DNA from 2 places in the Marinobacter nauticus ATCC 49840 genome. Region 2 is predicted to be linked to the other one. Evidence: predicted binding sites of a transcription regulator. Region 2 holds the regulator's gene; the other holds the start of a gene.

Region 1 (12,296 bases), 1.9 Mb from region 2:
CGTCGATGAGGTTATCGAGGAGCGCCAGCAGAAGATTGCGGCAGAGCACGGCTATGAGATTGTCGATCACAGCCTGATCCTTTACGTGAAGCCACTGAAGTCCGATAAGAAGTAAAAAAAGGGCCAGCGACAAGGCTGGCCCAGAAGCTCTCCGAAACGAGAGGGGGATTAGTGATGGGTTGCCTGGCCCTTTACAAACATCTCCCGGGCATGGGCTATGGTCTGTTCTGTCATGTCCACTCCGCCAAGCATCCTTGCGACTTCGCTGATCCGGCCCTGGTCATCCAGGGATTCGATGCGTGAATAGGTCGCGTCTTTCTCGGTAAATTTGCTGACGAACAAATGCTGATGGCACTGGGCCGCCACCTGCGGCAGGTGCGTGACGCACAGTACCTGGCCATTCTCGCCGAGTGATCTCAGCAGGCGGCCTACGACCTCCGCGGTGCCGCCACCGATGCCGACATCCACCTCATCGAATACCAGAGTCGGTGTGGTGGAGGTTTGTGCCACAACCACCTGAATGGCCAGGCTTATGCGGGAAAGTTCACCGCCGGAAGCCACCTTGGCCAACGATCGGGCGGGTTGGCCCGGGTTGGCACTCACCAGGAATTCCACCTCTTCCATGCCGTGAGGGGCAGGTTCGTCATCACTGTTCCGGCTCAGGTGGCTGACAAACTGCACCGATGGCATGCTCAATTGTGCCAACTCCCGGGCGATTCGCTGGTCGAGCTCCATGGCGGCATTCCGGCGTGTTTCTGTCAGCTTGGTGGCCAGGGCGTCAAACCGTGCCCGCAGGTTTTCCAGCTCGGCCTGAAGCTGTTCCAGGCTGCCTTCACCGCCATCCAGTTCGGCCAGCTCCTGGCTCAGGCGTTGATGCAACTCCGGCAACTCCTCCGGGGTGATCCGGTGTTTGCGTGCCATCTGATAAATGGCGCTGAGCCGTTCTTCCACTTCGTTCAGTCGGACCGGGTCGGCTTCGTAGTCGTCTACGAAGCGGCGCAGGTTGTCGCCGGCTTCTGAAATCTGAATCTCTGCTTCGTTCAGCATCTGGATGGTGTCGGTCAGTGCCGGGACATCAACCGGCAGTTGCTCCAGTTGGTGCAGTGCCTGGCGCACCAGGTCTGCGGCTGAAACCTCATCTTCAGTGCATAGCAGGGCGGCCTGGTGGCTGCTGTGAAGTACGGCGTCGGCCTGGCTGAGCTGTGCCTGTTCGGTTTCCAGGGTTGTCTGTTCGTCCTCGCCCAGCGCCAACCTGTCCAGCTCTTCCACCTGATAGCGCAGCAGCTGTAAACGGGCCTCGGCCTCATCAGCATTGTGCTGGCGTTGCTGTAGTTTCTGACGCGTCTGGTGCCAGGCTTTCCATGCAGATCGGGTTTCGTCGGCCAGGCTTTCCGCGCCGGCGAACTCGTCCAGCAGCTTTCGGTGGGTTTCCTTACGCAGCAGGGATTGATGCTGGTGCTGACTGTGGATATCCATCAGCAGGCCGCCCAGTTCTTTCAATTGTGACAGCGGGCAGGGCTGGCCATTAATGAATGCCTTGGAGCGGCCGTCCTTGCTGATGGTCCGGCGCAGGATGCAATCGTCCTTGTCATCCAGCTCATGGCTGTCCAGCCAGGACCGGGCTTCGGGGATGCGGGATATATCGAAGCTGGCGGTAATGTCGGCACGCTTGGCGCCATGGCGAACAGCGCCGGCATCGGCCCGGCCTCCCATGGCCAGGCCAAGGGCATCAAGCACAATCGACTTGCCGGCGCCGGTTTCCCCAGTCAGGGCTGTCATACCGCGGTTGAACTGGAGTTCAACCCTTTCTGCAATGGCGTAGTTCGATACCGTGAGTTGTGTGAGCATGCCGCAACCTCCGCTCGTTCTTGAGCAAGTAATAACTCTGACCACTGTTCGTTCATACAGTTGCTGTGAATATATACAGGGTTTTTCCGGTTTGCAAACAGGAAATGATGAAAACATCAAAGATTGCGTGGGTGACGGTTGAAACCCGGGAAGCGGGCCCCATATCGGTTCGCAAAGCGATTCTTTCCTGCTTTCTGCACAAGCGGGAGTGGTTATTTCTGCAGGCCTCCGTGGCCGTGAAAACGTTATCAGGAGTTGTCATGAGTGCTGACGAAAAGCGCAACGAACAGGTAGAAGAACGCAACGAGGCAGCAGAAGCTGCGGCGGAAGAGCAGGCTGCAGGTAACCAGGATGCCGAGCAGTCACCGGAGCAGGGCTCCGAGCTGGATGTGCTGCAGCAGAAACTGCAGGAGTACCAGGAGCAGGCCTTGCGGGCACAGGCGGAGATGCAGAATGTCCGTCGCCGGGCCGAGATTGATGTGGAAAAAGCTCACAAGTTTGCGCTCGAGAAGTTTGTGAAAGAGCTGTTGCCTGTAGCGGACAGTCTGGAGAAGGCGGTCGAAAGCACCGAGGGTCACGAAAACGCAGGCGAGCTGGTTGCGTCCATTCGCGAAGGTGTGGAAATGACCCTGACGCTGTTTATGAACAGCCTGAAGAAATTCAACGTTGAACAGCTCAACCCGGTGGGTGAGCCGTTCGATCCGCAGCAGCACGAAGCCATGTCCATGGTGCCGGCGCCGGATGCGGAGCCTAACACCGTGGTTGCGGTTGTGCAGAAAGGTTATCTGCTTAATGGCCGGGTAGTTCGTCCGGCGATGGTCGTAGTGGCCAAGGCAGAAGATGCGCCAAAAATCGACGAGCAGGCTTGAAAAGTCGAGCAGAGCGCCAATATAGCGATTAAACAGCAAAGGCCGGGGTAGGCATTCTCCGGAACAGCATTCAGAAAGATTTGGAGTGATTCGATGAGCAAGATTATTGGTATCGACCTGGGAACCACAAACTCCTGTGTGGCCATCATGGATGGCGACAAGGTAAAGGTAATTGAAAACGCAGAGGGTGATCGCACAACCCCGTCCATCATCGCCTACACCGATGACAACGAGACTCTGGTTGGCCAGTCAGCCAAGCATCAGGCGGTGACCAACCCGCACAACACTCTGTACGCCATTAAGCGACTGATTGGTCGTCGTTTTGAAGATGACGTGGTTCAGAAAGACATCAAGATGGTGCCCTACAAAATCGCCAAGGCAGACAACGGTGACGCCTGGGTTGAGGTAAAGGGTCAGAAAATGGCGCCGCCGCAGGTGTCTGCAGAAGTTTTGAAGAAAATGAAGAAGACTGCAGAAGACTACCTGGGTGAAAAGGTAACCGAAGCGGTGATCACCGTGCCTGCGTACTTCAATGACAGCCAGCGCCAGGCGACCAAAGATGCTGGCAAGATTGCTGGTCTGGAAGTGAAGCGGATCATCAACGAGCCAACTGCTGCGGCCCTGGCTTATGGCCTGGACAAGAAGAGCGGTGATCGTACTGTTGCTGTGTACGACCTGGGTGGTGGTACTTTCGATCTGTCCATCATCGAAATTGCGGACGTAGACGGCGAGCACCAGTTCGAAGTGCTGGCCACCAACGGTGACACCTTCCTGGGCGGTGAAGATTTCGACCTGAAAGTGATTGAATACCTGGCCGACCAGTTCAAGAAAGACAGCGGCATCGATCTTCGCGGCGACTCTCTGGCCATGCAGCGTCTGAAAGAAGCGGCGGAGAAGGCCAAGATCGAGCTGTCCAGCAGCCAGCAGACCGACGTAAACCTGCCGTACATCACTGCAGATGCGTCTGGTCCCAAGCACATGAACGTGAAGCTGACCCGTGCCAAGCTGGAATCGCTGGTAGAAGATCTGGTTCAGCGCAGTCTGGAGCCCTGTAAGGTGGCTCTTCAGGATGCGGGCATGAAGGCCGGTGAAATCGACGAGGTTATTCTGGTCGGTGGTCAGACCCGTATGCCGCTGGTGCAGGAGAAAGTAAAAGAGTTCTTCGGCAAAGAGCCGCGTAAAGACGTGAACCCGGACGAGGCTGTAGCCATGGGGGCAGCGATTCAGGGCGCGGTACTGTCTGGCGACGTGAAAGACGTACTGCTGCTGGACGTAACCCCGCTGACCCTGGGTATCGAAACCATGGGTGGCGTGGCCACTCCGCTGATCGAGAAGAACACCACGATTCCGACCAAGAAATCGCAGACCTTCTCTACAGCGGATGACAACCAGACTGCAGTGACCATTCACGTGGTTCAGGGTGAGCGTAAGCAGGCGGCACAGAACAAGTCTCTGGGTCGTTTCGATCTGGCCGACATTCCGCCGGCACCGCGCGGTGTGCCGCAGATCGAAGTAACCTTCGATATTGATGCCAACGGTATCCTGAACGTGTCTGCCAAAGACAAGGCGACCGGCAAGGAACAGTCCATCGTGATCAAGGCCTCTTCTGGTCTGAACGATGACGAGATCGAGAAGATGGTTCGCGATGCCGAGGCCAATGCCGAGGAAGATCGCAAGTTCGAGGAGCTTGTCCAGGCCCGTAACCAGGGTGATGCCATGGTACACGCCGTGCGCAAGACCTTGAGTGAAGCCGGTGACAAGGTCTCCGACAGCGAGAAGGAGTCCATCGAGGCCGCCATTAAGGATCTGGAAGAGGCCCTCGAGGGTTCAGACAAGGAAGCGATCGAAGCCAAGACTCAGAAGCTGACCGAAGTGTCCTCTGAGCTGGCTCAGAAGATGTACGCGGATCAGGCCGACCAGGCTCAGCAGGCCGGTGGCCAGGAAGAAGGTCAGGCCAAGAGTGCTGACGACGCCGTCGATGCCGAGTTCGAGGAAGTCAAAGACGACGACAAGAAGTAATTCCGAGGTACATCAAGTAGTTGGGGAAACGCGGGCCGGGCTCGCGTTTTCCTCGTTATAAAAACAGGGTTTTGAAGCATGGCCAAGCGCGATTATTACGAAGTACTCGGGATCTCCCGGGATGCGGACGAAAAGGAAATTAAGCGGGCGTATCGAAAGCTCGCGATGAAGTACCACCCGGACCGTAACCCGGATGACAAAGATGCCGAGAACAAATTCAAAGAGGCCAGCGAAGCCTACGAAATCCTGGCGGACTCCAGTAAGCGCGCCGCCTACGACCAGTTTGGTCATGCCGGCGTAGACGGTCAGGCTGGCGGCGGCTTTGGCGGTGGTGGCGCCAGCTTCTCCGACATCTTTGGTGATGTGTTCGGTGACATCTTCGGTGGTGGTGGCCGTGGCCGAACCACCCGCGGTGCAGATCTTCGCTACACCCTGGAGCTGGATCTGGAAGAGGCTGTTAAAGGCAAAACCGTCAAGATCAACATCCCTGGCCATAAAGAATGTGAAGCCTGTGATGGCAGTGGCGCTGAAAAAGGCTCTCGCCCGGAAACCTGTGGCACCTGCCAGGGCATGGGCCAGGTCCGGATGCAGCAAGGCTTCTTCACCGTACAGCAAGCCTGTCCTACCTGTCGTGGCTCCGGCCAGATCATCAAGAATCCCTGTAAGAGCTGTCACGGCCAGGGTCGGGTGCGCCAGGAGAAAACCCTCTCGGTCAAGGTGCCGCCAGGTGTTGATACTGGCGACCGTATTCGCCTGTCCGGCGAAGGTGAGATGGGTGTAGACGGAGGGCCTCCTGGAGACCTTTATGTACAGGTCGCCGTTCGTGAGCATTCCATTTTCACCCGTGACGGTCGCAATCTTTACTGCGAAGTGCCCATCAGCATCGTCGACGCCACCCTCGGCGGCGAGCTGGAAGTACCAACGCTGGATGGCCGCGTAAAGCTCAAGATTCCGCCTGAGACCCAGACCGGCAAACTGTTCCGTCTGCGCAACAAAGGCGTCAGCCCGGTCCGCGGTGGCCCGGCCGGTGATTTGTTGTGCCGGGTGATTGTGGAGACGCCGGTGAACCTCACCAAACGCCAGAAGGAGCTGCTGGAAGAATTCCAGCAAACCCTGGATGGTAACAACGGAACTCATCATGCCCCCAAGAAAACCTCATGGTTTGAGGGTGTGAAAAACTTCTTCGACGAAATGAAATTCTGAGGGTAGAGCAGATGAGGGTAGCGATCATCGGCGCCGCCGGGCGCATGGGTAAAGTGCTGATCGAAGCTGTCGACGGTACCGAAGGCCTTGAGCTCGGCGCTGCCATCGTCGAGCCGGGCAGCAGTCTGATTGGCGCCGACGCCGGTGAAATGACCGGCATCGGCAAAACCGGCGTAAAAATGGCCGCCAGCCTGGACGACGTCAAAGACGACTTCGACGTACTGGTGGACTTCACCTTCCCGGACCTGACCCTGGAAAACGCGAAGTTTTGCAGCGCTAACGGCAAAATGCTCGTGATCGGTACCACCGGCATGACCGACGCCGAAAAAGAGCAGCTGGCGCTGGCCGCCGAAAACACTCCGGTCGTTTTTGCGCCCAACATGAGCGTGGGCGTCAATGTCGTCCTCAACCTGCTGCGCACCGCCGCCGCAACCTTGGGTGATGACTACGACGTGGAAATCATCGAAGCCCACCACCGCCACAAAAAAGACGCCCCCTCGGGCACAGCCCTGCGTATGGGTGAAGTGGTGGCTGATGCTCTCGGTCGCGACCTGAAAGAATGTGCGGTCTATGGCCGCGAAGGCTTCACCGGCGAACGCACCCGCAAGGAAATCGGCTTCGAGACCATCCGCGCCGGCGATGTGGTGGGTGATCACACGGTACTGTTTGCAACGGAGGGTGAGCGCATCGAAATTACCCACAAGGCGAGCAGTCGGATGACTTTCGCAAAAGGTGCCATGCGGGCCGCGTTGTGGCTTGAGGGTAAGGCGGCTGGTCTTTACGACATGCAGGACGTTCTGAACCTGAAAGGTTGAGCTACATACTCAGAGGCTGCGGGAGCAGGGCGCCTTCCCGAAAATTTCGGAGGCCATGGATGGCCGGAGAGAAGCTCACATGGAAGTGCTTGTAGCGGTTTTCGGGAAGGTGCCCTGCTTCCGTGGCCGGAGTTTGCGTCAGGCCGAGAGCAATTCGGCGTGGACAAAAAACGCCAAAATCGCTTACAATAAGGCGATTTGACTGCACCAAGCGTACCTTTGAAAAGTTTATAAAAGCGGGACCGGGTTTTTACCTTGTCTCGCTTTTTTGCAACCTGAGATTATGCGCTTGCGTTCCTGTTCGTGACGAACTTACGCCACTCGATGAGGATACAAGCCTTGAGCACACCAGCAATCCTTGCACTCGCAGACGGAAGCCTCTTCTACGGCACCGCCATCGGCGCAGACGGAGAAACCAGCGGCGAGGTAGTGTTCAACACTGCCATGACCGGCTACCAGGAAATCCTGACCGATCCGTCCTACTCCCGCCAGATCGTTACCCTGACGTATCCGCACATTGGCAACACCGGTGTTAACGAAGAAGACGTAGAATCCGACCGCATCCAGGCCGCTGGCCTGATCATCCGGGATCTGCCCCTGCTCGCCAGCAGCTGGCGAAACAAGGGTAGCCTTGATGACTACCTGCGAAGCAACAACATTGTTGGCATTGCGGACATCGACACCCGCCGACTGACCCGCATCCTCCGGGACAAGGGCTCCCAGAATGGGGCCATCGTCGCTGGTGAAAACGCCACTGCCGAACGCGCACTGGAACTGGCTAACGCCTTTCCCGGCCTCAAAGGCATGGACCTGGCCAAAGAAGTCACCTGCAGCGAAGCCTACCAGTGGAACCAGGCCGAGTGGGATCTGGTAAACGGCTACAGTGACCGCTCCGAAGACAGGTTCAAGGTGGTGGCCTGGGATTACGGCGTAAAATACAACATTCTGCGGATGCTCGCGGCCCGCGGTTGCGAGATCACCGTCGTGCCCGCGCAAACCCCGGCCTCTGATGTACTGGCGATGAAGCCCGATGGCATCTTCCTGTCCAACGGCCCGGGCGACCCCGAGCCCTGCGACTATGCTATCAAGGCCATTCAGGAAGTGCTGGAAACCGAGATTCCGGTATTCGGCATCTGCCTGGGCCACCAGCTGCTGGCCCTGGCCAGTGGTGCAAAAACCATGAAAATGGGCCACGGCCATCACGGTGCCAACCATCCGGTGCAGGACATTGCCAAAGGCACTGTGATGATTACCAGTCAGAACCACGGCTTTGCTGTGGATGAAACAACCCTGCCCGCCAATGTGGAAGCGACTCACAAATCGCTGTTTGACGGCACTCTGCAGGGCATTCGCCGCACCGATAAGCCGGCCTACAGCTTCCAGGGGCACCCGGAAGCCAGCCCGGGCCCCCATGATGTGGCTCCGCTGTTTGACGAGTTTATCCAGCTGATGGAAGCGCGATCTGCCTGAGGGCAAGGCCATCAACGATAGCTCACCGGCGCTGAATACCGCGCTGCAAGAATTCAAAAGTTGCTGACAGGTTTACCAAGACATGCCAAAACGTACCGACATTAAAAGCATCCTGATCCTGGGCGCCGGCCCCATCGTGATCGGGCAGGCGTGCGAATTCGACTACTCCGGAGCCCAGGCCTGTAAGGCGCTGCGCGAAGAGGGCTACCGGGTGATCCTGGTGAACTCCAACCCGGCCACTATCATGACCGACCCGGCCATGGCCGATGCCACCTACATCGAGCCGATCACCTGGAAGACGGTCGAAAAGATCATCGAAAAGGAAAAGCCGGACGCCCTGCTGCCCACCATGGGTGGTCAGACTGCACTGAACTGTGCGCTGGACCTGGAAAAGCACGGCGTGTTGGAGAAGCATGGCGTTGAAATGATCGGCGCTAACGCTGACACCATCGACAAGGCCGAAGACCGCGACCGCTTCGACAAGGCCATGAAGAAAATCGGTCTGGAGTGCCCGCGCGCGGCCATCGCCCATTCCATGGATGAAGCCTGGAAGATCTCCGAAGACATCGGTTTCCCGTGCATTATCCGTCCATCGTTCACCATGGGTGGTTCTGGCGGTGGTATTGCCTACAACAAGGACGAGTTCGAGGAGATCTGTACTCGCGGTCTCGATCTGTCCCCGACCAACGAGCTGCTGATCGACGAATCCCTGATTGGCTGGAAAGAGTACGAGATGGAAGTTGTTCGGGACAAGAACGACAACTGCATCATCGTCTGCGCCATCGAGAACTTCGACGCCATGGGCGTGCACACCGGTGATTCCATTACGGTGGCCCCCGCCCAGACCCTCACCGACAAGGAATATCAGATCATGCGGAACGCCTCGCTGGCGGTGCTGCGTGAGATTGGTGTGGAAACCGGCGGTTCCAACGTGCAGTTCGGTATCAATCCGGATACCGGCCGTATGGTGGTGATCGAAATGAACCCCCGGGTGTCGCGTTCCTCGGCGCTGGCGTCCAAGGCCACCGGTTTCCCGATCGCTAAGGTCGCAGCCAAGCTGGCCGTGGGGTACACCCTTGATGAGCTGCAGAACGAGATCACCGGCGGCGTCACCCCGGCCTCGTTCGAGCCGTCCATTGATTACGTGGTTACCAAGATTCCCCGGTTTACCTTTGAGAAATTTCCCCAGGCCGATGCCCGCCTGACCACTCAGATGAAGTCTGTCGGTGAGGTCATGGCCATTGGCCGGACCTTCCAGGAGTCGGTGCAAAAGGCACTGCGTGGCCTGGAAGTGGGTTCTGAAGGTTTCGATGAAAAGCTGGAAGAGCTGGACTCCGAGAACAGCCGAGAAACCCTGACCCGGGAGCTGAACGTACCCGGTGCCGAGCGAATCTGGTACATCGGTGATGCCTTCCGCGCCGGCATGACCGTGGACGAAGTGTTCCGCCACACCAAGGTAGACCCCTGGTACCTGGTGCAGATCGAGGACATCGTGCGCGAAGAGCAGGCTCTCAAGTCGGCCGGTAAGGCCGATATCGACAAGGCTACCCTGTTCCGACTCAAGCGCAAGGGCTTTTCCGACGCCCGCCTGGCCAAGCTGCTGGGCATTTCCGAAGTCAGCCTGCGCAAGCTGCGCCACGACCTGGGCATCCGCCCGGTCTACAAGCGCGTGGATACCTGTGCGGCAGAATTCGCCTCTGATACCGCCTACATGTATTCGACCTATGAGGAAGAGTGCGAGGCAGAGCCAAGCGATCGTGAGAAGATTGTGGTCATCGGTGGTGGCCCCAACCGCATTGGTCAGGGCATCGAATTCGACTACTGCTGTGTGCACGCGGCCCTGGCCATGCGTGAGGACGGCTACGAGACCATCATGATCAACTGCAACCCGGAGACCGTGTCGACTGATTACGACACCTCCGACCGGTTGTATTTTGAGCCGATCACCCTGGAAGACGTGCTGGAAATCATCAACGTCGAGAAGCCCAAGGGCGTAATCGTCCAGTACGGCGGTCAGACTCCGCTGAAGCTTGCGCGTGGCCTGGAAGCCGCCGGTGTGCCCATTATCGGCACCAGTCCGGACGCCATTGACCGCGCCGAAGACCGCGAGCGCTTCCAGCAGATGATCCAGCGCCTGGGTCTGAAACAACCGGAAAATGCCACTGTGCGCAGCCACGAGGAAGGCATCGTGGCTGCCCGCGAGATTGGCTACCCGCTGGTGGTGCGTCCGTCGTACGTGCTGGGTGGCCGGGCCATGGAGATCGTCTATGACGAAACCGAACTGGTGCGCTACATGCGTAACGCGGTGCTGGTCTCCAATGACAGCCCGGTTCTGCTTGATCACTTCCTGAATGCTGCCATCGAGGTCGATATTGATGCGATCAGTGACGGCACTGATGTTGTGATCGGCGGTATCATGCAGCACATTGAGCAGGCTGGTGTTCACTCTGGTGATTCCGCCTGCTCCCTGCCGCCCTACAGTCTGAGCAAGCAGGTGCAGGACGAGATGCGCGAGGCCGTGAAGAAAATGGCCATCGAGCTGGATGTTATCGGCCTGATGAACGTGCAGCTGGCCTATCAGGATGGTGAGATCTACGTGATCGAAGTGAACCCGCGTGCCTCACGGACCGTGCCGTTTGTGTCCAAGGCTATCGGGGTGTCTCTGGCCGCGGTTGCGGCCCGGGTGATGTCCGGCAAGAGCCTGAAAGAACTGAACTTTACTCAGGAAATCGTGCCGACCTACTACGCCGTTAAAGAGTCCGTGTTCCCGTTCAACAAATTCCCGGCCGTGGACCCGATCCTCGGGCCGGAAATGAAATCCACCGGTGAGGTGATGGGGCTGGGCGACAGCTTTGATGAAGCCTTTGCCAAGGCCGCTCTGGCCGTGGGTGAACGGTTGCCGGCCCAGGGCGTGGCCTTCATGTCGGTGCGCGATGTGGACAAGCCGGGTGCGGCCAGTGTTGCCCGCGACCTGGTGGATGCTGGCTTCAGGATTATTGCCACCACTGGCACCGCCAAGGCGCTGGAAGCCGAAGGTATCGCCGTTGAGCGGGTGAACAAGGTTCGCGAGGGTCGTCCGCACATTGTCGATGCCATCAAGAATGGTCAGGTTCAGCTGATTATCAATACTACGGAAGGTCGCAAGGCGATTTCTGACTCGGCGCAGATTCGCCAGTCTGCCTTGCAGACCAAAGTAACCTACACAACCACACTGGCAGGTGGCGAAGCCTTCTGCCGGGCCATCAAGTTTGGCCCGGAGCGCACCGTTCGTCGCCTCCAGGAACTACACGCAGGAAAGTAAGGCTATGGCTGACAGAGTACCGATGACCAAGACGGGCGAAGACCGTCTGCGTGAGGAGCTGAAAAAGCTGAAGTCCGAAGATCGGCCGCGGGTGATCGCGGCCATTGCCGATGCCCGTGAGCACGGCGATCTGAAGGAAAATGCTGAGTATCATGCGGCCCGGGAGCAGCAGAGCTTTATCGAAGGTCGCATTCAGGAAATCGAAGGCAAGCTGTCCGTGGCGCAGGTGATTGATGTGACCACCATGGAGAATACCGGCAAGGTGATCTTCGGCACCACTGTGCATCTGGTCAACATGGAAACCGACGAAGAGGTTACTTACCAGATCGTGGGTGAAGATGAGGCCGACATCAAGGCAGGCAAGCTGTCGGTGTCCTCGCCGATCGCCCGCGCGCTGATTGGCAAGAACGAAGGGGATGTGGTGGCTATCCGTATCCCCTCCGGTACCGTGGAGTACGAGATTTCCGAAGTGGAATATATCTGACTCGGTTGTGCTGATCGGGCGTAAAGAAAAAGCCGGCTCTGGGGAACCAGGCCGGCTTTTTCGCGTCTCAGCTTACGCTTATTTGTTGCGCAGCAGATTCGACAGCTTGGGGTTCGGTTTCTTCGCACGACGCAGAATGACGGCGATTTTACCGATCGTCTGGACCAGTTCGGCGCCGGAGCTTTCGCACAGAGCCTGAATGGCTTCCTGGCGGACTTCGCGATCCTGGCTGGCGACTTTGATCTTGATCAGCTCATGGTCGTTCAGGGCACGGTCCAGTTCGTCCT
Region 2 (12,296 bases):
TCGATACCATTGCTGTCGAGGATGGTGGTCACGTCCTGCGGGTTGTAGGCAGACAGATCCCCCACCACCGGCTGGTAATTGGGCTCCTGAGCCCAGAGCACCACAGCCACACCCAGTGCCACACTGGCGGCCAGCCCCACCATAAGCCCGACCTGGCGGAGCAGATTCAATCGGTTGAACCCGAGCAAAAGATTGCTACGGCTCTCAGGAGTATCACTCTCCTGGGTAGCCGGCAGGTCAGAGGCGGCGGTTTCCGCGGGTACGCTTGCCATGCTGTTGCTCCGTTATCAGATCGGCATATTCATGATGTCTTCATAGGCGCGCACGACCCGGTTACGCACCTGGGTCAGAGCCTCGAAAGACACGGAAGATTTCTGGGCAGCAATCATTACCCGGGTAATGTCCACGTTTGGATCGCCCATTTCGTAGGCCGTCCTGAGTTCACTGGCCTGACTCTGGACCTCGTGTACATTGTTGACGGCCTTGCCCAGCATATCGCTGAAGCTGGGAACTTCCTGGGTTTCCTGAACCTGTCGTGGGCCATCGATGCGGCCACGTACGGACTGATCCTGTTCAATCCTCTGGTTCTGCATCATCTGGGTACGCAGATTCCGGATCTCAGACAGAACATTATTTATGTCGGCACGTTGAACCATCACTCTCTCCCGGCGGCCCTGTCGGGCCTGTACTTGTTGCTGACTCAAATGAACTGGAAGCAAGCAACAGGCCAGAAACAATTAAACGTTTTATTTCAACGGGTTAATAAAGAATTTAACAGTGGAAGGCGTCTACGTGACAAAGAATTGACAGGAGTGAAACCAGAGCGAAAAAGAAGACCAGGCAGGCGGGCAAAAAAACGGCACCCCGAAGGGTGCCCGAAGGAGTATAAGGTCGACAACAAAGGCCCTGACTCAGGCCATGGCCAGCTCCGCATCAAGATCGATACCGGCATCTCGCATCTGGGCCAGTTTGTAACGAAGCGTTCGCGGGCTGATGCCCAACTGCTCCGCGGCCCGGTTGCGCCTGCCACGCTCTTTCTTGAGGGTCTGGATAATAATACGGAACTCCTGTTGGCGCAGATCATCTCCGAGTGAGCCAATCGCCTCATCAGCCGCTGAATCCGCTTCCAGCCCGGCCTCGGGGTCTGGCACGTCAGCCGCAGGGACCTCCATGGACCTGGCGGAAATGGACGGCTCGGCGGGTGCACCAAAGTCAGCGGCACCGGTAATCCCAAGCTCCAGACAAAGATCGCCGGCGTGGATTACATTACCCTGATGCAACACCAGCGCCCGCTGAATGGCATTGTCCAGTTCCCGGACATTACCCGGCCAGGCATGAGCCATCAGTGCCTTACGGGCATCCTCGGCCAGGGTGATGCCGGTCAGCTTCATCTTGCGGCAATGTTTTTTCAGCAGTGAGCGGGCCAGGGGCAGAATATCCAGCGGCCGCTCCCGCAGAGGCTGCCACCGCATCGGGAACACCGTCAATCGATAATAAAGGTCTTCGCGGAACTTGCCCTCGCGCACGTAGTCCGCCAGATCACGGTTTGTGGTCGCCAGCACACGAACATCCAGCTGAATGGTCTTGCGACCACCGACGCGCTCCACTTCCCGCTCCTGCAACACTCGCAGCAGCTTGGACTGCAAACCAAGATCCATTTCGGAAATCTCGTCCAACAGGATGGTTCCGCCATTGGCCTGCTCGAATTTACCTGGGGAGGCTGCAACGGCACCCGTGAATGCACCTTTCTCGTGACCGAACAGAATGGCTTCCAGCATATTCTCCGGAATAGCGGCACAGTTGATCGCGACAAACGGCTCATCCGCTCGGGGTGACTGCTGATGGATATAGCGGGCCAACACTTCTTTACCGGTACCACTCTCACCGGAAATCATCACTGTGGAATCACTGGCCGCCACTTTCGCGGCCAACTGGAACATGCGTTTGCTGACAGGATCCTCAGCCACCGGCTCATCGCCAGCCTTCTGGCGGCTTCCGCCCACGACCCGACTGACCGCTTCCACCAGAACCTGAGGCTCAAACGGCTTGACCAGATAATCGATGGCACCGGATTGCATGGCAGACACCGCGTGGCTGATCTGGCCGTACGCGGTAATCAGCATCATGGGCAGCCCCGGATACAAGCGCTGAACTTCCGCCAACAACTCATGGCCGGACATGCCGGGCATATTGACATCGCTGACCACCATATCGACCGGCGCCCGGGCCAGGCTTGCCAGCGCATCTTCAGCGCTGGCCGCTTCCCGCACCTGGAATTTCGCCAGTTCCAGCGTCGTTACCAAAGCTTCGCGCAGGTCGTGGTCATCTTCCACAATCAGAATCTGGGCCTTTACCATGCTATGCACCTCCAACCTGTTCTTTAAAACCGGGCTGTCAGAATAGGCAGCCGAACTATCGCGTCGGCGCCTTGCTGTCCGGGGGATGAAATCGAAAACTCGCCCTGATGGGCCTTGACCACAGCCTGCACCACGGCCAGCCCGAGGCCGGTGCCATGGGACTTGGTGGTGTAGAAGGCTTCCATAATCCGACCTGCCTCACCAGGCTCGAACCCGGGCCCATTATCGGAAACCCGGATTTCCAGGCGGCCAGAGGTAGCGGAAACGACGATTGAAACATCGGCTGCCCCCGCCTCCAGACTGTTATTCACAAGATTGGTACAGGCGCCGACCAGGGCATCGCGATTGCACATCAGCCGGCAAGGCGTCTGCACCTGGTTGTCCAGGGTCACCTGCACACCTGGCGCAAGCTTGAGCCCATCAACAGCAGACTCCAGCGCTTCCACCAGGCGCGACGAATCCAGCTCTTCCGCCAGTCGGGTTTCACCGCGGGCGAAGATCAACATGTCACGAACCTGCTGTTCCAGATGGGTCAGGCGGGACATCAGCCGGGAAGCGCAACGTTGACGTAGCTCCTCATCGAGATCCGGCTGGCTCAGATGGCCACCATAGAGAATGGCAGCAGACAGCGGTGTGCGAATCTGGTGGGCCAGGGACGCAACCATCTTGCCCATGGCAGAGAGGCGCTGGGCATGAGCCAGTTGCGACTGGAGCTGGCGCGTTTCAGTCAGATCGGTCAGCAGGATCAACTGACCCGGCTGATTCTCCATGGTACGGATCTCAATGCTGACCCGGCGACCATCCTTCAGGGACACCTCATGGCCATCATCGTTACGGGGCGCGAAACAGCGGCGGATAACGTCAATCCAGCGCTCGCCCTCAAGCGGCTCGCCCAGCAAGGCAATGGCGGCCGGGTTGCTCTGACTGACAGTGCCATGTTTGTCCAGCACCACCACACCCGCAGGCAGGGCATTGAGCAAGGTAGACAGGCGATCTGCCAGCTGCTCTTTCTGCTCCAGCTCCTGCTGGCGCTGTCGCGATTCATAAGACAGCTCACCGGACAGCTGGTTCACCCGAGACTCGAGTGTGCGATAGGAATCGGTAATCTGACGAGACATGCGATTGAACAGTTCCAGCGCAGAATCTACAGCCTCATCGTCCTGCTGTGGAAACAGTGCTGTCACCTTGTCGTTGACATCAGCCGCAGCGTTGGCATCCGGCTGGTGGCGGGACTCCATAACGACATGTGCGTGGCTCATAACCTTTCCCCCTGACAGGCCCGGCGGGGCCATCAATACTTTTGTTCGGAAAGGTTAAAGCTAACAGCGTGCCAATTAGTATTTATTGTTTATTTTCAGATAGTAACGAAATCAACGATACCCAGGGTGACGAATTACCGTCGGCCAGAAACAACAATGGCGTCGCAGGTTACAAACCTTTGACGCCACCTTTTACCGGCAACCCCGGTGTCATCAGGCTTCTTCTGAGTCGTCCCTCAGACCATACTTTCGCACTTTCTCCACCAGCGTCGTGCGCCGTATCCGCAGCTTCTCGGCGGCGCGGGCGACTACGCCGCTGGCTTCATCGAGAGCCTGCTGAATCAATTGCTTTTCGAGATTGGAGAGATAATCCTTCAGATCAATGCCGTTCACCGGAAGCAACGCTGGCGCATCCAGCCCCACCAGGCCTGGTATGGAAGAGGGCATACCTGAATCCTCTACCGGGCGATTCTCGTCGTAATCATCCACATAGCGGAACTTCTTCGGCAATTCCTGCACTCCGATCACGCCATAGGGATGCATGATGGCAAGACGCTCCACGAGGTTCGCCAGCTCACGGACATTGCCCGGCCAATCATGACGACACAGGCTCATGATGGCCGCCGAGTTCATCCGCAATGAACCACGCTTCTCTTTTTCCATCCGGGAAATCAGCTCGTTGATCAGCAGTGGAATGTCTTCGACTCGCTCCCGGAGTGCCGGCATTTCGATGGGGAACACGTTCAGCCGGTAGTACAGATCCTCCCGGAAATCACCGGATTCAATCATGTCCTCAAGATGCTTGTGGGTCGCCGCAATCACCCGTACGTCAGCGGTCTGGGTGCGGTTACTGCCCACTTTTTCAAAGGTGCGTTCCTGCAGTACCCGCAGTATCTTCACCTGCATGTTCAGGGGCATATCGCCAATTTCATCCAGGAACAAGGTGCCGCCTTCCGCCATCTCAAAGCGCCCTACCCTCGCCGTAATGGCACCGGTAAACGCGCCTTTCTCATGGCCAAAGAGCTCGCTCTCCAGCAGCTCTGCCGGAATAGCACCACAGTTCACCGGCACGAAAGGCTTATCGCGGCGGGAAGAATGGTAATGCAGATTGCGAGCAACCACTTCCTTCCCAGTACCGGACTCTCCGGTAATCAGCACGCTCACATCCTTGTCGGCCACCTGCTCCATCAACTGGCGCACTTGCTGGATTTTACGACTGGTTCCCACAAGGCTGCGGAACAGCTGCACACCACGCTGCTGGCCGCGCTGCTGGTTGCGGCTGAACTGGTCCCGATAGATCTGTGCGCGGTACAGGGAATCCACGAACTTGGTGTAGTTCAGCGGCCATTCCATCCGCGCAATCACTCGTGCCGCATCGTCCTCTGACAAACCCTTGAGCTCAGGGTCGCCAACCAGCAACACTGGTACACCGGTCATGGCCCGGCACACCTGCTCTATGGCGGAACAGGCGCCGGATTCGGTGCCGTTGACGACCGCTACCGAAACACTATCCCAGGCCTGATCATCGTCACTCGCCAAAAGCGCCAAAGCCTCGTCGCCGGAAATCACCTGCTCTTCACCGACAAACTCCAGAATGGTGACCAGATCTCGCCGTCTGGTTTCATCCTCACTCAGCACCAGCACTTTGTTATTTTTGGACATTCACAGGAATCTCTTCATGGATTTGTGCGGTATTTAAGACCGTATGTCGGCCCGAGTCAATTTTATGACGCTATCTTTGACGATTCGAGGAGACGTTCTGATAGGTTTTGGCGGCGTTACGGTTCTGGCTGACCCCCTTCAATGAGGCTTTCGCCTCGTCGCGGGCCTTCACAGCGGCGGCATCGGCCTCGGCCACAAAACGATTCAGCGCTTCCAGTCGCTCTCGCACCAGTGTGGCATCAAGGCAGCCCTTCTCGAGCTCAGCCATCAACGGTTCCACCGTCGGTCGAACCCGGGCATTAAGCTGGCCCAATCGTTCCCAATCCTGGTTGTCCAGGGCCAGGGTTAATTCGTCTTGAAGCTGATCCAGATCGGAAAGGAGGTTTTCAGGGTTGGCCATCAGCAATCTCCGTGGTCTGCGGGACAGACTGGCCAACGAAAGGGCGCCACCGGAAACGATGGCGCCCCGCAAGCGGACGGTTAACGCCGTGCAGCGCGACGGGCCGCAGAGGCGGTAAACTCGTTACCACGATACCCCGGCGCGAAATCATAGGCGGGGTAACCATTGTCCAGACCATCAATGTAATAACGATTTGCCTTCAGATCATACGTCATTTCCATGGTGGTCCAGAAGACCGGCTCACTGTAGTAGCTGATATTGTGAGCCTCGGAAACGCGCCATAGCTCGCCTTTCTCGTTGTACTCCTCAGAGACCAGAATCTGCCAGCTATCTTCATCAATGTAGAACACACGGCGCTCGTAAATATGGCCGATACCGGTACGACGCTTGGCCTCTACCACCCACACCCGATGCAGCTCATAGCGAGCAAGACTCTGGTTGATGTGGTTGGGGCGGATGACGTCCTCAGGGCGAACACTGGAATCGTGAAGCTTGTATCCGTTGTAGGGAACCAGCAGCTCCCGTTTACCTTTGAGTTCCCAGTCATACTGGTTTGGAGCGCCGTTATACATATCTTTCTGGTCTACCGAACGCAGAGAGGACGAATTCGGCAGGTCTGTCTCGTAGGCCAGGTTCGGAGAACGGCGCAGGCGTCGGGAGCCGGCGTCATAACGCCATGCAAGGCGAGGTGAACGAACCTGATCCAGAGTCTCGTGCACCAGGGTGATGGTGCCCGCCAGCGTGGTTGGGGCGATCGTCTCGGTTTTCAGGTAGAAGATCTTGTTGTCGATATCGGCAAGATCCGCGCCTACCTGACTGTACGCGAGGAAATAATCATAGTGATTGACCACCGGGTTGAAGGAACCGTCTTCCTGAGGGGTGGCTGAAGCACTACGGAAGGACACTTCCTCACCACGATACCGGAGAATGTGGTTCCAGATCGCTTCCAGACCATTCTGTGGAATGGGGAACGGACTGGTCATGATGGTGTCTCTTACCCCGTTTCCATTATCCAGCAGCTCGGCGGTCAGAGCATTCTGGCGAAACTTCTCGTATACATGTTCGGGAAACGCCGCTGTCCGACGGGTTTCATACACCGGCATGAAAAATGCCGGACCATATTGCTCCAGCATCCGGATGTGGCCGTCCGACAACTTATCCCGGTAAAGATCAAGGTTATCCCCCGTCACCACATACAGGGCGTCATCGCCAGGGAACGGATTGATTTCTACAGACCCCTCGCGCCAATTCGCCGGTGGCGTGGCAAGCCCGCCATCCCAGGCTGGAATGGTGCCCGCCGCGTTGCCCGCGCGCTCGGCACCAACCGGTGTCAGCTCATTGTTCAGGCGCGCGGCTTCAGCCTGTGTTACCTTTGCCTGCAGCGGACTGGACGCCCCCATAACAGCAACTGCGATGGCAGCAATAAATCGGTTTCGCATCCTCAACCTCCAGCGTGAGTCACATGAGTGGTCAATACTCACTCAATTTGACGCTCTTTGTGCCAGTTTCAAACGCCCGTTTCAAGTGGTTGTTTGTAGTTTCTTGTGACAAGAGCATTTCCACAAAGTGGATAGAGCGAGAAATAAACAGCCAAAAATGATAAACTCCCAAAGTTTTACCGGCCCTGTTTCTCTGATTTTTCGTTCGCAGGTTTCCTCATGGCATCTCAATGGCATTCTCTGGTTTCGCAAAAGCTGTTTCTGGCCAAAACGTTACTAATCCGGGTTGAGCAAGACGAAGCGGCGACTGCGCCAGAACGAGAAGCCCAACTGCAAGGTGCCATTGAGTTGTTGCTGCGGGCTCGCGGACTCCTGCTGGTAATGATTGCCCGATGTCACCAGAACAAGGTCGACAGACCGGCCTCCATTGACGAGCTGGAGGCGCTGTTTCCCTATGCGATTGCGGAAGGCGGGATGTTGAAGGAACTGGCTGAAACACCAGGGAGCTGGTGGCAACAGCTGAATCAGTTGGAGGCTGCCGCTGGAGAACCGCCCAAGACACGGAAAACCGTGACGGAAGAAAACATCATTGCGGTTTCGGCGGATCAGGGGCCAGATCGGTCCATTCAGGCTCTGAACAAGATACTGGCTGCCATGACCGTATTGACCAGAGAGATAGACGAGCAACACAGCGAGTGGTAATCCGCCTGCCGGAGCCAATCCATTAACATACGCTGACAGCAGATATAGGTTGAATGAATGTCACCTTCGTTTTTTGAAATTGTACAACTCGCCGACGGCGACTACGCGCTTCGCCGGATTGATGACGACGCAGCTCCACTTGTGCGCATCTCATTCTCTGACGAGGCCAGAGAAATGCTGGAAGACCGGGACATGAACGTCGCCAAGGCGATGATTGCCGCTGGCATCGAGGCCGCTGGCAACATCAGCCACGACATTGACTGGGAAGAGGACGAAGGCGAGTTCGCCGACAATCAGCCCCACTACACCTTGCATTGAGCACCCGTTATCTCTGGCGCAACACCACACCGTGGCTATTACCCTTGGCAGATGCCTTTTGCAAGGTTTCCAGCGCTGCACGGCCCAGCTTGTGAGTCCAGAGCACAACGGCATGGCAGGTGCCTGCGCCCAGCGCTCGCTCAGCCAACTCTTGTGCCGGGAATTCTGCCGTTGACCGCAACACAAGAATCTCACTGGCCACAATGCCGTGCATTTTCTGCCACTTGGCCACCAGGGACTGGGGAGGATCAATCCACGCCAGCCAACGTTTCTCCTGGTTGAGTTGTGTGAGCATTGGCAGCAGCAACTGGAAATTCTCCACCTGCTCCTCCGGAAGAATAATCTCGGTAACATTGCCACCGAAGCCAGACGCTGAACGTCGCTCCGAACCGGACGCTGCTGCCCTGGCCGCCGGTGCCCTTTGGCCAGAGGAAACCGCGCCAGCCGCAACAACAGCTGCCGGCTGAAATGCCATGTTCTGAGTGAAGCTCAACTGTTCCATTACTCACCTACCTGCGCCATGCGCTGCCGAATACGGTATTCAGTGAAGATCGGAGCGGCGGATAACGCCTACGCCGAGACCTTCAATAAACAATTCCTGCTCCGCGAGATCGACTTCAATCGGAGCAAACTCCTCATTCTCTGCAATCAGCCAGACCTTGTTGCCTTCCCTGCGGAAACGCTTGACGGTGACCTCCTCTCCGACACGAGCGACAACAATCTGACCGTTATGGACATCCTGGGTACTGTGCACCGCCAGTAAGTCACCATCCAGAATCCCGATGTCTTTCATGCTCATCCCCCGTACCCGCAAAAGGTAATCTGCTGAAGGAGAGAAGAAGCCCGGCTGCAGCGTGCAGTGATCTTCAATATGTTCCTGCGCCAGAATCGGGCTGCCGGCGGCAACCTGCCCGATGACAGGGAGGCCCAGATCCTCTTCGGCCTCCGGCAAGCGAATGCCTCGGCTGGCCCCCGGGACCATCTCTATGGCGCCCTTCCTTGCCAGAGCCCTCAGATGTTCTTCCGCCGCGTTGGCGGAACGGAATCCCAGCTCTGCGGCAATTTCAGCCCTGGTGGGCGGGTAGCCGGTTTCATCCACGTAACGTCGGATAATGTCCAGCACCTGGGATTGTCTTGCAGTCAGTTTCATCAGTCGGGCTCCGGAATTTCGATCCTGTTTTTTTATACAGTGAACTGACTATATACAGTGTTTTATCCAGTGTAAAGCCCTCTACGTTTCGTTTCCTTCCTGTAACGGGCGACCAACAGCCTGTATGTTATGGTGACGCAAACCAGACACAGGGAAGCCACACACAACCATGACCGAACACGACCGCTGCAAGATGCCGGAACAAACGACAAACCGGGACGGCCAGGAACGAAAAGTCGGGGTTGAGATTGAACTGTCCGGCCTGACCTACGAGGCCCTGGTCCAGCATGCCGCCCGATTGCTTGGGGGCGAGCCGGAGCTGACATCCCGTTATGTCACCCGACTGGATACGGACGCCGGGGCTTTCACCATTGAGCTGGACTCTGATCCTATCAAAGACCTGGATCTTGCCGACGAGCGGCTCCCGGAATCCATTCGGGAACTCGGCAACCACGCCATGGACGTCATTGATTTTGCCGCCGAGAAGATTGTGCCATTAGAGATTGTGGGACCACCGCTCGCAATGTCGGCTCTGGGCATGATCGAGAATCTGGTAGACGAGCTGCGAGACCTGGGTGCTGAAGGCAGCCGGGAGGCCATCTACTTTGCGTTCGGGCTTCAACTTAACCCGGAACTGCCCGATCTTGAACCCGAGACCCTGGTACGTTATCTGCAGGCGTTCGCACTGCTGTATGACTGGCTCAAGTCCCGGCATCAGCTGGATATCAGCCGGAAGTTCACCACCTACATCGAGCCCTGGAGCAGCCGCTACACAGACAAGCTGATGGCGGACGATTACCGTCCTGACCTGGACACACTGATGAGGGACTATCTGCACTACAACCCTACCCGGAACAAGGCATTGGATCTTCTGCCACTGTTCGCTCATCTGAACGAATCGCTGTTGTCCGAATACGTTCAGGACCCCAGGATCAAAAGTCGTCCTACTCTGCACTACCGGCTGCCGGATTGTGATATCGACAATCCCAATTGGCACTTCTCCACAGTCTGGAACGATTGGGTAGTGCTGGAGCAGCTTGCCAACAACCGTCAGGATCTTGATGCCCTGCGGGGCGAATTCCACGAATCCCGGAAGTTCAGCTTACGCAATCTCACCCGCTCCTGGCGTGAGACCACCGATGAATGGCTGCATCAGCACGGTTATGTCTGACTGGGAAAGCGAAACGGACATCCCCGGCCTCACCATCGGCATCAGTGGCCCGGCCCGGCGAAGTATGGCCCATCGGCTGATCAGCCTGGGCCTGCGCCTGCATGGCGCCAGAACACACTACATCCGCCCGGGCGACCGAACCAACGTCGAACTACTGGACGGGCTGGTACTCTCGGGCGGCACCCACGTGCATCCGGGCCGCTATGGTCAACAACCCCAGGTGACGGCCAGGTATGACCTGAAACGGGATGCTACCGACACCGAGCTTCTCCGCCAGGCGGAGGCGATTAACATTCCGGTGCTGGGTATCTGCCGCGGTGCACAGTTTATCAACGTCTTTCACGGCGGGTCCCTGTGCCAGAACGTTACCCCGTTGCGGGTACATACCCGACATCGACCTTTGTTATTACCCCTCCAAACGGTTCGCCTGGTCCGGGACAGCCGTCTGGGAGGCCTGATGTACAGCCACGTGATTGGCGCCAACCGCATTCACAGCCAGGCCATCAAGCGCCTTGGACAGAATCTCAGAGTGACGGCCGTGGACAACGACCTGTTTGTGCAGGCCATCGAAAACACCGGCCGACAATGGTTGATGGGAGTGCAATGGCACCCCGAATACCTGCTTTACCACACCGGGCACCGTCGCATCTTCAGCCACTTTGTGCACGCCGCCCGGGCCCGGAAACTGGAACGACTGGATAACCGGGAAGGCCCGGAGTTCCACTCATAAGGAGAATGACCATGATCAAACGTCGACTGCCACTTGCGCTCGCCGCCGCCATCACCGTGATACCCGCGGCAGCCAGTGCCGGAGAAGTGAGCCTGAATGGCGAAGGTATTGTTCGTTACGAACCAGACAGCGCCAGACTGCAGTTCTCAGTCACGGCCGAGCACCCGGATGCCGCCAAGGCCTCTGAACAGGTGTCCGACACCATGGACGAATGGCGCCAGGCCATTGCGGCCTATCGTAATGAGCTGGACGACTATTCTGATGCCGATCTCAGCGTTTACACTCGCATGCTTCCTGTACGGGAACAAGGCCAGGATCCCAAGCGAGTATCGGTGGCAAGCCAGACCGTCAGCTTCTCGATCAACGATCTGGATCTGCTGAATCCGTTGATTGGTGAAGCCAACAAGCTGGGGCTGCAATATCATCTTGGCAGCCACCAGTTTTTCCACTCAGACGAGCAGGGGCTGGAACGCGAGGCTCTGGCAAGGGCCATCGCCGATGCCAGAAGCCGCTGCGAGTTTGTCGCCAAGCAACTCGAGCAACGTTGTGGCGAAGTGGTCAGTCTGAATGTGAATGGCGGCCATCGTCCGGTACCGATGATGCAAGCGGAATCGAAAATGGTCGGTGACGCCGTTTCAAGCGTGGGCCCCAGGGAAATCCAGGCCACCGTCAGTGCCACCTTCGAGCTGGACTGACCTGGCCACTCAGAAGTTCCGTGTATAGAAAATATCCAGCGAGGCCGCCAGACCACTGGCGGCCTCCAGATAGAAATAGCGGCCCAAATCGTAGCGCAGGGCTACCGTGGTAATGGGTTCAAATATGCCAACACCATAACGGAGGCTTAGCTCGTCTGTGATATAGCCGCTCGCCACCACGGAGGCCTGCTCCCCTGAACCCTCCGCCTCCAATGTCAGGTTACGGATACCCAGCTCGTTTCCAATACCTTGTGTGATCTTGCTGGCCTGGGTAAGACCCAGTGACAACGCAGCCCGGCTCATCTGACCCTCATCCCCCTGGCCCCGGGGCGGTCGGCCAAGAATAACGTACGACAAGGCATCACTCTGCGGCATCGACGGTTCCGAGAACACTTCCGTTTCCGGCTCATCCA

What was found. The regulator LexA, encoded in region 2, represses DNA repair genes until DNA is damaged. The targets are predictions, from matches to a motif close to CTGTNTNNNNANACAG.
Region 1: recN (DNA repair protein RecN) is a predicted target of LexA. The motif match lies at 1,893-1,908, and genes of this name have one in related genera.

The regions. Positions count from the first base shown of each region.
Region 1 covers NC_017067.1:3,284,584-3,296,879, reverse strand. Annotated here, with positions in the region: gene fur (ferric iron uptake transcriptional regulator) at 1-115, shown strand, start outside; gene recN (DNA repair protein RecN) at 169-1,848, opposite strand; gene grpE (nucleotide exchange factor GrpE) at 2,109-2,717, shown strand; gene dnaK (molecular chaperone DnaK) at 2,811-4,736, shown strand; gene dnaJ (molecular chaperone DnaJ) at 4,815-5,939, shown strand; gene dapB (4-hydroxy-tetrahydrodipicolinate reductase) at 5,951-6,754, shown strand; gene carA (glutamine-hydrolyzing carbamoyl-phosphate synthase small subunit) at 7,094-8,224, shown strand; gene carB (carbamoyl-phosphate synthase large subunit) at 8,307-11,525, shown strand; gene greA (transcription elongation factor GreA) at 11,530-12,009, shown strand; gene yhbY (ribosome assembly RNA-binding protein YhbY) at 12,088-12,296, opposite strand, start outside.
Region 2 covers NC_017067.1:1,345,616-1,357,911, reverse strand. Annotated here, with positions in the region: gene fliF (flagellar basal-body MS-ring/collar protein FliF) at 1-272, opposite strand, end outside; gene fliE (flagellar hook-basal body complex protein FliE) at 288-656, opposite strand; gene MARHY_RS06225 (sigma-54-dependent transcriptional regulator) at 912-2,357, opposite strand; gene MARHY_RS06220 (sensor histidine kinase) at 2,381-3,616, opposite strand; gene MARHY_RS06215 (sigma-54 dependent transcriptional regulator) at 3,830-5,278, opposite strand; gene MARHY_RS06210 (hypothetical protein) at 5,349-5,678, opposite strand; gene MARHY_RS06205 (DUF1329 domain-containing protein) at 5,759-7,117, opposite strand; gene MARHY_RS06200 (DUF6586 family protein) at 7,337-7,819, shown strand; gene MARHY_RS06195 (hypothetical protein) at 7,877-8,137, shown strand; gene MARHY_RS06190 (cell division inhibitor SulA) at 8,145-8,639, opposite strand; gene lexA (transcriptional repressor LexA) at 8,679-9,290, opposite strand; gene MARHY_RS06180 (amidoligase family protein) at 9,457-10,458, shown strand; gene MARHY_RS06175 (gamma-glutamyl-gamma-aminobutyrate hydrolase family protein) at 10,451-11,188, shown strand; gene MARHY_RS06170 (SIMPL domain-containing protein) at 11,200-11,883, shown strand; gene MARHY_RS06165 (translocation/assembly module TamB domain-containing protein) at 11,893-12,296, opposite strand, start outside.